DNA from 3 places in the Streptomyces sp. NPDC002144 genome. Region 2 is predicted to be linked to each of the others. Evidence: predicted binding sites of a transcription regulator. Region 2 holds the regulator's gene; each other region holds the start of a gene.
What was found. Region 2 encodes HspR, which represses chaperone genes until heat shock. Its sites were predicted from a motif close to TTGAGNNNNNNNNNCTCAA; they were not measured.

Region 1: dnaK (molecular chaperone DnaK) is a predicted target of HspR. The motif match lies at 1,937-1,955, and genes of this name have one in related genera.
Region 3: lon (endopeptidase La) is a predicted target of HspR. The motif match lies at 2,177-2,195, and genes of this name have one in related genera.

The regions. Positions count from the first base shown of each region.
Region 1 covers NZ_JBSFDB010000006.1:108,405-112,458, forward strand. Annotated here, with positions in the region: gene narJ (nitrate reductase molybdenum cofactor assembly chaperone) at 1-16, shown strand, start outside; gene dnaK (molecular chaperone DnaK) at 13-1,890, opposite strand; gene ACWCQ1_RS11155 (OsmC family protein) at 2,043-2,471, opposite strand; gene ACWCQ1_RS11160 (vWA domain-containing protein) at 2,529-4,054, opposite strand, start outside.
Region 2 covers NZ_JBSFDB010000008.1:280,171-284,224, forward strand. Annotated here, with positions in the region: gene ACWCQ1_RS15235 (transglutaminase-like domain-containing protein) at 1-183, shown strand, start outside; gene ACWCQ1_RS15240 (sugar ABC transporter substrate-binding protein) at 263-1,372, opposite strand; gene ACWCQ1_RS15245 (heat shock protein transcriptional repressor HspR) at 1,717-2,178, opposite strand; gene dnaJ (molecular chaperone DnaJ) at 2,184-3,359, opposite strand; gene grpE (nucleotide exchange factor GrpE) at 3,402-4,052, opposite strand; gene dnaK (molecular chaperone DnaK) at 4,049-4,054, opposite strand, start outside.
Region 3 covers NZ_JBSFDB010000046.1:54,425-58,478, forward strand. Annotated here, with positions in the region: gene ACWCQ1_RS41655 (ATP-binding protein) at 1-255, shown strand, start outside; gene ACWCQ1_RS41660 (cupin domain-containing protein) at 332-706, shown strand; gene ACWCQ1_RS41665 (hypothetical protein) at 703-1,116, shown strand; gene ACWCQ1_RS41670 (rhomboid-like protein) at 1,258-2,043, shown strand; gene lon (endopeptidase La) at 2,218-4,054, shown strand, end outside.

The DNA.
Region 1 (4,054 bases), on a different contig from region 2:
CAGGACGGGGCCCTAGGCGGCGCCGCCCTTCGTGTCGCGGTCCTCGTCGACGATCTCCGCGTCCACCACGCCCTCCTCGTCCTGCGGTGAGGTGTGCTGCTCGGTGCCGCCGCCGGGGTCCGTGCCGGACGACGGCTGTTCCGCCTGCGCGTACATCGCCTGGCCCATCTTCTGGCTGACGGACGCCAGTTTCTCGACCCCGGCGCGGAGTTCGGCCGTGTCCGCGTCGCGCTCCAGCAGCTCCTTCAGCTCGGCCGTCGCCTCCTGGACCTCCGTCCTGGTGTCGGCGGGGACGCGGTCCTCGTTGTCGCGGATGAACTTCTCGGTCTGGTAGACGAGTTGCTCCGCCTGGTTGCGGGTCTCGGCGGCCTCGCGGCGCCTGCGGTCCTCCTCGGCGTACTGCTCCGCCTCCCGCATCATGCGGTCGATGTCGTCCTTGGGCAGCGCGGAACCGCCCGTCACCGTCATCTTCTGCTCGCGGCCGGTCGCCAGGTCCTTCGCCGAGACGTGCATGATCCCGTTCGCGTCGATGTCGAAGGCGACCTCGATCTGCGGCACCCCGCGCGGGGCGGGCGGCAGCCCGGTGAGGTCGAAGACGCCCAGCTTCTTGTTGTACGCGGCGATCTCGCGCTCGCCCTGGTAGACCTGGATGCCGACGGACGGCTGGTTGTCGGTGGCCGTCGTGAAGATCTCCGAACGCCGGGTCGGGATCGTCGTGTTGCGTTCGATGAGCTTGGTCATGATGCCGCCCTTGGTCTCGATGCCGAGGGACAGCGGGGTGACGTCGAGGAGGAGGACGTCCTTCACGTCACCGCGGATGACACCGGCCTGCAGGGCCGCGCCGACGGCCACGACCTCGTCCGGGTTGACGCCCTTGTGCGGGTCCTTGCCGGTGAGCTCCTTGACCAGGTCGGTGACGGCCGGCATCCGGGTCGAGCCGCCGACCAGGATGACGTGGTCGATCGCCGACAGCTTCACGTTCGCGTCCTTGACCGCCTGGTGGAAGGGGGTCTTGCAGCGGTCGAGCAGATCGGCGGTGAGCTCCTGGAACTGGGCGCGGGTCATCTTCTCGTCGAGGTGCAGCGGGCCCTCGGCGGAGGCGGTGATGTAGGGCAGGTTGATCGTGGTCTCGGACGAGCTGGACAGCTCGATCTTCGCCTTCTCGGCGCCCTCCCGCAGCCGCTGGAGCGCCATCTTGTCCTTGCCGAGGTCGATGCCGTACTGCCCCTGGAACTTCTTGACCAGGTGCTCCACGATCCGCTGGTCCCAGTCGTCGCCGCCCAGATGCGTGTCGCCGTTGGTGGCCTTGACCTCGATGACCCCGTCGCCGATCTCCAGCAGCGACACGTCGAAGGTGCCGCCGCCGAGGTCGAAGACGAGGACCGTCTGCTCCTCGCCGCGGTCGAGGCCGTAGGCGAGGGCCGCGGCCGTCGGCTCGTTGATGATCCTGAGCACCTTCAGGCCGGCGATCTCCCCGGCCTCCTTGGTCGCCTGCCGCTGCGAGTCGTCGAAGTACGCGGGTACGGTGATCACCGCGTCCGTGACGTCCTCGCCGAGGTAGGACTCGGCGTCCCGCTTGAGCTTCTGCAGCACCCTCGCGGACAGCTCCTGCGCCCGGTACCGCGTCCCGTCGATCGACCCCTGCTCGGGGAAGCGCCAGTGCGCGTCGCCCATGTGCCGCTTCACCGACCGGGCCGTCCGCTCGACGTTCGTCACGGCCTGCCGCTTGGCGACCTCTCCGACCAGTACCTCCCCGTTCTTGGCGAAGGCCACGACCGACGGTGTGGTCCTGGCCCCCTCCGCGTTGGCGACGACGGTGGGTTCGCCGCCCTCCAGCACGGCCACCACCGAGTTCGTGGTCCCGAGATCGATCCCGACCGCACGTGCCATGTCCGTCCCCTTCCGCCAGGGCGCTTCTCAGACTCCAGCACAAAACTTGAGTGCGCTGTTGTCAATGCCGCGAAGGGCCCTGCGGTCCGGGTACCCCGGAAAACCGCGGTGCCGCGCCTCTGTGCGAGACGCGGCACCGGTGTCGCGGGCGTTCAGGAAAGCTTGGCGGACAGGGTGATCGTCGTGCCGGTCAGCGCCTGGCTGACCGGGCAGTTCTTCTTGGCGTCCTCGGCGGCGGCGACGAACGCGTCGTTGTCGATGCCGGGGACCGTGCCCTCGACGGTGAGGTGGATGCCGGTGATGCCCTCACCCGGCTGGAAGCTGACGTCGGCGGAGGTGACGAGCTTGGTGGGCGGAGTGCCGGCGCCGTTCAGGGCGTGCGACAGCGCCATGGAGAAGCAGCTGGAGTGCGCGGCGGCGATCAGCTCCTCGGGGCTGGTCTTGCCGTTCGCGTCCTGGGAGCGCGAGGCCCACGTGACCGGCTGCGCCTCGATGGCACCCGAGGAGTCGAAGTTGACGACCCCGTTGCCCTCGATCAGGCTGCCTTCCCAGACGGTGTGTGCGGAGCGCGTGGTTGCCACGGTGAATCCTTCCGACTTCCTGGTGTTCCTTGCGACCCCATCCGATCACATTCCGGCTCATCGCACCCGGAAGACGGGCCCTCGGGCGGTGAACGGCAGCCGGGCGCCCTGCGGGATCAGATAGGCGTGCTCCCGGCGCACCCGCAGCACGTCGCACCAGCCGTCGGTGATCACGAGGACGGGCGCGGTCGGCGGGAAGTCGTCGGCGCGCAGCAGCAGGTCGATCCCGGGCTGCAGGACCGTGCCGCCCCGGCCGTGGACCCGTACCCGCCCGGCGATCTCGGTGACCGGCAGGAAGCCCGCGTCGTGCGGGGCCGCGTCGCAGAAGACCACACGGGCGGCGGGCACGTCCCGGGCCCCGGCGTACGAGGCGATCGCCCCCAGCGCCTTGCCGAGCAGGGTGCGGTCCATGGACCCGGAGGTGTCCAGCACGACACCGAAGGTGCAGCGGGCGATCTCCTCGGGAGGGTAGTAGCGCCCCGCACGCGGGATGTCCGGCGTCGAGGACTGGCGGCGGGAGGGGCGGGCGTACGACCGCACGGGCTGCGGGCTCGGCACGAACTCGTCGAACCAGCGGGCGAGTTGCGCGTCCCAGGGCAGCGGCGGATGGCTGAGCGCGCGGATCTCCTCGACCAGGCCGCCGGGCAGGAACCCGCGCTCCTGCCGCTGGTGCAGGTCCAGGCCCTGGGCGAGGCCCCGGCGGTAGAACCCGTCCAGGTCGACGTACTCGCCGGGCGGGCCGAGCGGGGCGCCGAGGATGTCGCCGAGGCCCTTGCCGCGCGGGGTGGCCAGCCGGCGCATCCGGCGCAGGTCGCCGGCGAGACGGTCGTAGACCTCCTCGGCGGACAGACCGGTCAGCGCGGGGTCGTACAGCAGTCCCTCCGGCATGGTGCCGATCTGCATCTCCCGCAGCCAGTCGTTGATGACGTAGTCGCAGGCGACGTTGAAGAGGTAGGGGTCGCGGGTGCCGCAGCGGTCGCCGTGGCGCAGGGCGGCGTGCAGCATCTCGTGCGCCAGGATGAACCGCCACTCCTCGTCGTCGAAGGTCCGCAGCGGGTTGATGTAGATCTCGCCGGCCTCCGCGTTCACCGCGGCAACGGAGATGCCGTGGGCGCGGGCGAGTTCGGCGTCGGCGACCAGCCTGATGCCGGCCGCGATGCCGCCGAGCAGGGGGTAGGAGGAGATGAACCAGCTCAGCGCCTTCTGCCACGGCCGCTGCGGGGCGAGTTCGCCGCTGAGCGAGTCGCGGCGGCCGCCGGCCAGGTCCATCGCCGCGGACACGGTCCGGGTCAGGGCGCCGGCGAACGCCAGCTGGTGGTCCGGGGGCCCGCTGTACCATCCGTGCCAGGTCAGCAGCAGCTGGTCGGGCTCGTCGCCCGCCGTGCCGCACCGCTCGTACGCGGCCGGGAGTCCGTCCCGCCGCCAGCGCGCGGCGAGTTGCTCCTCGTCGCCGTCCGGATAGGAGCCGGGGAGTTCCTCGGGAGCGGTGCCGATGGTGAAGTTCAGCAGGAAGCGGTTGACGACGACGCAGCGGGCGGCGAGGTCGAACCGGTCCGGCTGGACGCGCTCGCCCTTCGCCGCGG
Region 2 (4,054 bases):
ATCGAGTACTGGGCGGGCGAGTGGTGCGGGCACGACCCCACGAACCGGGTCCGCGCCGACGAGTCCCATGTGGTGGTGGCCCGCGGCCGGGACTACGACGACGTCACCCCGCACAAGGGCGTCTACCGGGGTGTGGCGGGCGGCCCGCCGGAGGTGACGGTCGAGTTCACGCGGGTGGCCTGAGGACGGGCGGGAGGGCCGAGCGTGCGGGGAGGGCCGGTCCGTCACCCGGCCCCGGCCCTCCTCGTCACATCACGTCACATCACTTCAGGCCGATGGCCGCGCACTTCGACTTGTACTCGCCGGTGCAGATGTCGGAGATCTTGTAGAAGCCGTCCGCGACGACCGTCGACTTGATGTTCTTCTTCGTCACGGCGGTCACGGTGAGCAGCTGCGCCGGGATGTCCTTGTTGGTGGGGCTGTCCACACTGTCCTGGGTGAGGGCGTCGAACTGGATGTCGTGGCCCTGGACCTTGGCGACGGCCATCTGCGCGGCGGCCGCGGCCTCGTCCGGGTAGGACTTGTAGACGGTCATGTACTGCTCGCCCGAGACGATCCGCTGCACGGCCGGGAGTTCCGCGTCCTGTCCGGTGACCGGCGGCAGCTTGGTGGTGACGCCCGCGTTCTCCAGGGCCTTGACGATGCCGCCGGCCATGCCGTCGTTGGCGGAGTAGACGGCCGCGATGTTGTCCTTGCCGATCTTCTCGATCGCCTTGGTCATGTTGGCCTGGGCGTTCTCCGGCTTCCAGTCGACGGTGTCGAAGGAGTCGGCGATCGTCACCTTGCCGCCCAGCTCGGACAGCGCGCCCGCCTTGAACTGCTTGGCGTTGGGGTCGGTCGACGAGCCGTTCATCATGACGACCTTGTCGGAGGTGTCGGCCTCGCTGCCCAGGGCGTCCAGCAGGGAACGCGCCTGGACCTCGCCGACCAGCTCGTTGTCGAAGGAGATGTACGCGTCGATCGGGCCCTCGGCGAGGCGGTCGTAGGCGATGACCGGGATGCCCGCGTCCTTGGCCTTCTTCACCTCGGTGGCGATGGCGTGCGAGTCGACGGCGTCCAGCAGGATGATGTCGACCTTGTCGTCGATCATCTTCTGCATCTGGGACGCCTGCTTCTTCGCGTCCTGCCCGGCGTTGGCGTAGTCGACCTTGCCTTCGTTCCTCGTGAGGGAGGCGACCTGCTTCTTGACGATGGGGTAGTCGAAGTTCTCGTAGCGCGTGTTCGCCGTCTCCGGCAGCAGCAGACCGACTGTGACGTCGTTGCCCTTCGTGGGCCTCGCCGAGGCACCGCTGTCCGACACGCCCAGCACGCCGCAGCCCGCCAGCGAGAGGGACAGCGTGGACGCGGCCACGGATATGGCAATACGACGCATGGAACTGCTCACTGGCCTGCTCACTTCTGATGCTTTCGGGACACGGGCGCCTCAATGCGACCGGATGACTGAAAAGCCAACGCGGCACCCACCCCGGGCGTCAAGCGGAACTACTTAACGAGTGCGCAACGCCACGCTCCGCTTGTGTTGTGAAGGCCTGGCACAACCTTCACCAATGGACCTTTACGGACCCTCCATCCAGCACCTGGATGATCACCGCGCCCTCACGTACCCAGACACGAAGAGACCCCGGAATCAGCCATTCCGGGGTCTCTTCGAAAGACGGAGCGTCGCTGGTCCGTGGCGTGCTTCAGTCCGTGGCCTACTTCAGTCCTTGGCCTTCTTCAGTCCTTGGCCTTCTTCGGGCGCCAGACCACCAGCGCGCTGGTCTGCTGCACCTCCTGATACGGCACCAGGTCACGCCGGTACGACGCGTGCACGGCCGCCTCGCGCTGCTGCATCGCCGCCGCCGCGCCGTCGACGGCGGCCTGGAGCTCGGCGACGCGCTGCTGGAGCGCGGCGACCTGGTTCTCCAGCTCGATGATGCGCTTGATGCCGGCCAGGTTGACGCCCTCGTCCTGCGACAACTGCTGCACCTGGCGCAGCAGTTCGATGTCGCGGGCCGAGTAGCGCCGGCCCCGGCCCGCAGTGCGGTCCGGGGAGACCAGCCCCAGGCGGTCGTACTGACGCAGGGTCTGCGGGTGCAGACCGGACAGCTGGGCCGCGACCGAGATGACGTAGACCGGGGTCTCCTCGGTCAGTTCATACGGCCCACGAAAATTGTCACCGCGCCGACGGCCGTCCATCTTCGTCATGCTCCCTTCGCGGCCTGGAACAACTCCGCCCGCGGGTCCTCGCCCGCGGTCGCCTCGCGATATGCCTCGAGTGCGTCACGAGCCTTCCCCGTCACGTCCTTGGGGACACTCACCTCGACGGTGACCAGCAGGTCCCCGCGGGTGCCGTCCTTGCGGACCGCGCCCTTGCCCCGGGCGCGCATGGTGCGGCCGTTGGGCGTGCCCGGCGGCAGCTTCAGGGTGACCGGCGGCCCGCCCAGGGTCGGCACGCGGACCTCGCCGCCCAGGGCGGCCTCCGCGAACGTCACCGGGACGGTCACCGTCAGGTTGTCGCCCTTGCGGCCGAACACGGGGTGCCCGGACACATGGACCGTGACGTACAGGTCGCCCGCGGGGCCGCCCCGCTCGCCGGGCGCACCCTTGCCGCGCAGCCGGATGCGCTGCCCGTCGGAGACGCCGGCCGGGATGCGGACCTGCATGGTGCGCGAGGACTTGGCGCGTCCCGAGCCCTTGCAGACCTCGCAGGGGTTCTCCGCGATCAGGCCGCGGCCCTTGCAGTCGGGGCAGGGGTCGGTGAGGGAGAACCCTCCGCCGGAGCCCCGGGCGACCTGTCCGGTGCCGACGCACGTCGGGCACACCCGCGGGTTGCCGTTCGCGTCGCCGGTGCCCGAACAGGCCTTGCACGGTGCCTGCGAGGACATCCGCAGCGGGACCGTCGCCCCCTCGATCGCCTCGGTGAAGCTGAGGCTGACCTCGGTGTCGATGTCCTGGCCGCGCCGCGGCTGGGTACGGGTCGTGCCCGTACCGCCGCGGTTGAACAGGCCCCCGAAGACGTCACCGAGCCCACCGCCGAAACCGCCGGAGCCCCCGCTCTGGGCGCCGCCTCCGAAGAGGTCGCCCAGGTCGAAGTTGAAGGACCCGCCGCCCGCGCCCGGCCCCGGACGGAATCCGCCGTTGCCGAAGAGGGTGCGTGCCTCGTCGTACTCCTTGCGCTTCTTGGGGTCGCCGAGGACGTCGTTCGCCTCGGAGATCTCCTTGAAGCGCTCCTCGGCCTTGGCGTTGCCCTTGTTGGCGTCCGGGTGGAACTCGCGGGCGAGCTTCCGGTACGCCTTCTTGATCTCGGCCTCGGTGGCGTCCTTGGGGACGCCGAGGACCTTGTAGTAGTCCTTCTCGATGAAGTCCTTGGTGCTCATCCCCGACGCGCCCCCTTTCCGGTGTTCCGATCGGTACCTACGTCAGCCCTCCTCAGGGCCGTTGTCCTTCTTCTCCTCGGCCGCCGGGGCCTCCTCGGCCCCCTCGGCCTTCACCGTCTGCGCGCCCGGCTGCGGTTCGGCGACCGCCACCCGCGCGGGGCGGATGGTGCGCTCGCCGATGCGATACCCGGGCTGCAGGATCGCCACGCAGGTCGTCTCGGTGACATCCGGAGCGTAGGAGTGCATCAGGGCCTCGTGGATGGTCGGGTCGAAGGGCTCGCCCTCCTTGCCGAACTGCTGCAGACCCATCTTCGCCGCGACGGTCTCCAGCGACTCCGCGACGGACTTGAATCCGCCGACGAGTTCGCCGTGCTCCCGCGCGCGGCCGATGTCGTCGAGCACGGGCAGAAGCTCGGTCAGGAGGTTCGCGATGGCGATCTCCTTGACCGTGATCCGGTCCCGCTCCACGCGGCGGCGGTAGTTCTGGAACTCGGCCTGCAGCCGCTGGAGGTCCGCGGTGCGCTCCTCGAGCGCCTTGCGCACCTGGTCCAGCTGGGCCGTCAGACCGGCGATCTGCGCTGCGTCCCCGGCCGGGGCCGCCCCCTCGGAGGCGGCCTTCGGCTCGGCGTCGTCAGAGGTGGCGCCGGAGGGGACGTCGGGCTTCTCCTCGAAGCCCGGGGTCTCCTCCGTCACGC
Region 3 (4,054 bases), on a different contig from region 2:
CACTCCGCTCGGATCGCCGTCGAGCGGGACGCCCTCGTGGCACAGCTCGCCGCCGCGTACGGCATCGGCGGCCGGGTCCGTCGTACCGGATCCCCCGCCGAACGCGCCCGCACCGCCGTCACCGCGCGCGTCCGGGCCGCCGTACGCCGGATCGCCGAAGTGCATCCCGAGCTCGGGCGGCATCTGGAGACCGCCCTGCGCACCGGCACCCTCTGCGTCTACCGGCCCGAGGACCCGCCGGCCTGGGAGCTGTGAGACACCGCCGCACATCGTGCCGCGCGACCTCACGCCTTCTGTGTGGAAGCGACCACGACGAAGGAAGGCGGACACCATGCCACGCACATCCAAGGCGGAGGCGGAGCTCCAGATGGACGAGCCGGTCATGGAGGGCCGGTACGCCCAGGTCGGGCCCTACACCGTCGGCTACGAGACCGTGAAGCAGGACATGGACCCCGCGCCCCTGTTCCGGGGTCTGCCCGACGACCGCTGCCAGTGCCCGCACTGGGGCCAGGTCCTCACCGGAAAGCTGGTCTTCCGGTACGCCGACCACGACGAGGTCTTCCACGCCGGTGACGCCTACTACGGCGCCCCTGGGCATCTGCCCCTCGTCTTCGCCGGAACCGAGATCGTCGAGTTCAGTCCCACCGCCGAGCTGAACGCCACGATGGCGGTCGTCGCCGGCAACCTCGAGGGAGCGCGGCCATGAGCACGCAGACCGACACCCGCGTCAAGGAACTCGCCGAGCTCTTCGTACGGTTCCTGGAGACCAACACCGCCCCCGACGGGCTGTTCACCGACGACGTCCTCCTCGATCTGACGGTCCCGCAGTGGCGGCTGCAGTCCCGGGGCCGCGACGAACTAGTCGCTCTTCGCCGCCGCAGTCACCCCTTCCTCGGCACGGTGCCCCGCTATCGGGTCGACCCGACTCCCACCGGCCTTGTGCTGGAGTTCGAGGAGAGCTGGGAGGACGGGCAAGGCACCTGGTACTGCCGGGAGTTGATGCGCGCCGAGATCCGTGACGGGGCCATCGGCGAGGCGTCCGTGTACTGCACGGGCGACTGGGATCCGGCGACGCAGGAGGCGCACGCGAGGGAGGTGAGCCTGCTGCGTCCGTGAACGCCGGGGGACCGTACGGTGGCTGTGAGAAGTTCGTCAACACGCTGAGAAGGCGCTGAGAATCGGCCTGGATGTGGCGTCCGTCATGGACAGTTGCCCGTGGGGGCCCGAAAGGTGGGGGAAACGGAAGGAGCACCTCACGTGGAGCACACCGCGGCGGCCGGCCCGACGTCCTCGGCCGCGCCTCTTCCCGAGGTCTCCGACCTGCTGGACGGCCTGCCACGTCAGCGCTGCGCGGCCACCGCACCCGCGGTGCCGGTACCGGTACCGGCACCGCCGTCCCGGCCCCGCGCCCTCCGTGTCCGGCGCATTCTCCCCACCCCCACCGGCACGCCGTTCACCTTCGGTTACGCGGTGCTGCTGGCCGTCACCTCGACGGTCGCCACCTGTGCCTCACCCTCCCTGCGCCACGCCCTCTACCAGGCCTCCAGCACGGACGTGGCGCACCTGCTGCGCACGCCCGTGCAGGTACTGATCGCGAGTGCGCTGTGGGTCGCGGGCGGGTTCACCTCGCCGTACGTGATCTGCTTCCTGCTGGTGCTTACCGCGCTGGAGCGGCGGCTGGGCGGGGCGCGCACGGCGGTCGTCTTCCTGCTGGGCCACATACTGGCCACCCTCGCCACCGAGGGCACCGTGGGCGTCGCCGTGCTGGCCGGACATCTGCCCGACAGCTCGCTGCACCGCCTGGACTACGGCATCAGCTTCGGCGTGGCCACCAGCGTGGGCGCCCTGGCGGGGCTGCTCCCGCCGTGGGTGCGCTGGCCGATGCTCACCGTCTTCGCCGGCATGCTCCTTGAGGACCTGAGCGCGTTCACGGACCCGATGACGGACTGGGGCCATCTGATCTCCCTGACGATAGGGATCACCACCTGGCCCCTGATCCGCCGCTGGCACCGCGAGCGAAGCGGCCGGCTTCAGCCCGCGTGACCAGCACACGAAGCCGTGTTGTCCCCAGTCCTGATCCTGCGCTGTCCCTCAGCCCTGATCCAGTCCTGATCCAGCCCTGATCGCCCACAGCGAACGACGCGCGAACCCGGGAACATCCGTGGCGCGCCGCGCATTGAGTCGGCATAGCTCAACTTGACTGCCGAAAGGGAGATCATGGCTTCGACGTCCACACCGCTCACCCTCCCAGTGCTGCCGCTCGACGACGAGGTCGTGCTGCCCGGAATGGTGGTTCCGCTGGACCTGAACGACGCCGACGTACGCGCAGCGGTGGAGGCCGCCCAGGCCGCCGCCCGCTCCGAGCCGGGCAAGCCCAGGGTGCTCCTGGTCCCGCGCGTCGACGGCACCTACCCCGGCACCGGCGTGCTCGGCACCGTCGAGCAGGTCGGCCGCCTCGCCGACGGCGACCCCGGCGCCCTGATCCGCGGTCGCGGCCGCGTCAAGATCGGCGCCGGCACCACCGGACCGGGCGCGGCGCTGTGGGTCGAGGGCACGCGCATCGACGAGACCGTGCCCGAGCCTCTGCCCGGCCACGTCACCGAACTGGTCAAGGAGTACAAGGCCCTCGCCACCGCCTGGCTGCGCAAGCGCGGCGCCTGGCAGGTCGTGGACCGCGTCCAGGCCATCGACGACGTGTCCCAGCTCGCCGACAACTCCGGTTACTCCCCCTTCCTGACCACCGAACAGAAGATCGAGCTGCTGGAGACCGCCGACCCGGTCGCCCGTCTCAAGCTCGCCACCCAGCACCTGCGCGACCACCTGGCCGAGCAGGACGTCGCCGAGACCATCGCCAAGGACGTCCAGGAGGGCGTCGACAAGCAGCAGCGCGAGTTCCTGCTCCGCCGCCAGCTGGAGGCCGTCCGCAAGGAACTGCGCGAGCTGAACGGCGAGAAGGACGGTGAGGAGTCCGACGACTACCGCGCCCGTGTGGAGGCCGCCGACCTGCCGGAGAAGGTGCGGGAAGCCGCCCTCAAGGAGGTCGACAAGCTGGAGCGGTCCAGCGACCAGTCGCCCGAGGGCTCGTGGATCCGGACATGGCTGGACACCGTCCTCGAACTCCCCTGGAACGAGCGGACCGAGGACGCGTACGACATCCAGGGCGCCAAGGCGGTCCTGGACGCCGAGCACTCCGGCCTGGAGGACGTGAAGGAGCGGATCACCGAGTACCTGGCGGTGCGCAAGCGCCGTAGCGACCGGGGCCTCGGTGTCATCGGCGGGCGCCGCGGCGGTGCCGTCCTCGCGCTCGTCGGCCCGCCCGGTGTCGGCAAGACCTCGCTCGGTGAGTCGGTCGCCCACGCCATGGGCCGCAAGTTCGTCCGCGTCGCCCTCGGCGGTGTGCGCGACGAGGCCGAGATCCGCGGTCACCGCCGTACGTACGTCGGCGCGCTGCCCGGCCGGATCGTCCGGGCGATCAAGGAGGCCGGTTCGATGAACCCGGTCGTCCTGCTCGACGAGATCGACAAGGTGGGCTCCGACTTCCGGGGCGACCCGGCGGCCGCCCTGCTCGAGGTCCTCGACCCGGCGCAGAACCACACCTTCCGCGACCACTACCTGGAGGTCGAACTCGACCTGAGCGACGTCGTGTTCCTCGCGACGGCGAACGTCCTGGAAGCCATCCCGGAGGCGCTGCTGGACCGTATGGAGCTGGTCCGCCTGGACGGCTACACCGAGGACGAGAAGGTCGTCATCGCCCGTGACCACCTGCTCCCGCGCCAGCTGGAGCGGGCCGGCATCGACAAGGGCGAGGTCACCCTCGAGGAGAGCGCGCTGCGCAAGCTCGCCGGCGAGTACACCCGCGAGGCGGGCGTGCGCACCCTGGAGCGCTCGATCGCCCGGCTGCTCCGCAAGGTCGCGGCGCAGCACGAACTGGGCGAGCGGGAGCTGCCGTTCACCATCAGGGACGAGGACCTGCGGGCGCTGATCGGGCGGCCGCACCACGTGCCCGAGTCCGCCCAGGACCCGGCCGAGCGCCGTACCGCGGTGCCCGGTGTGG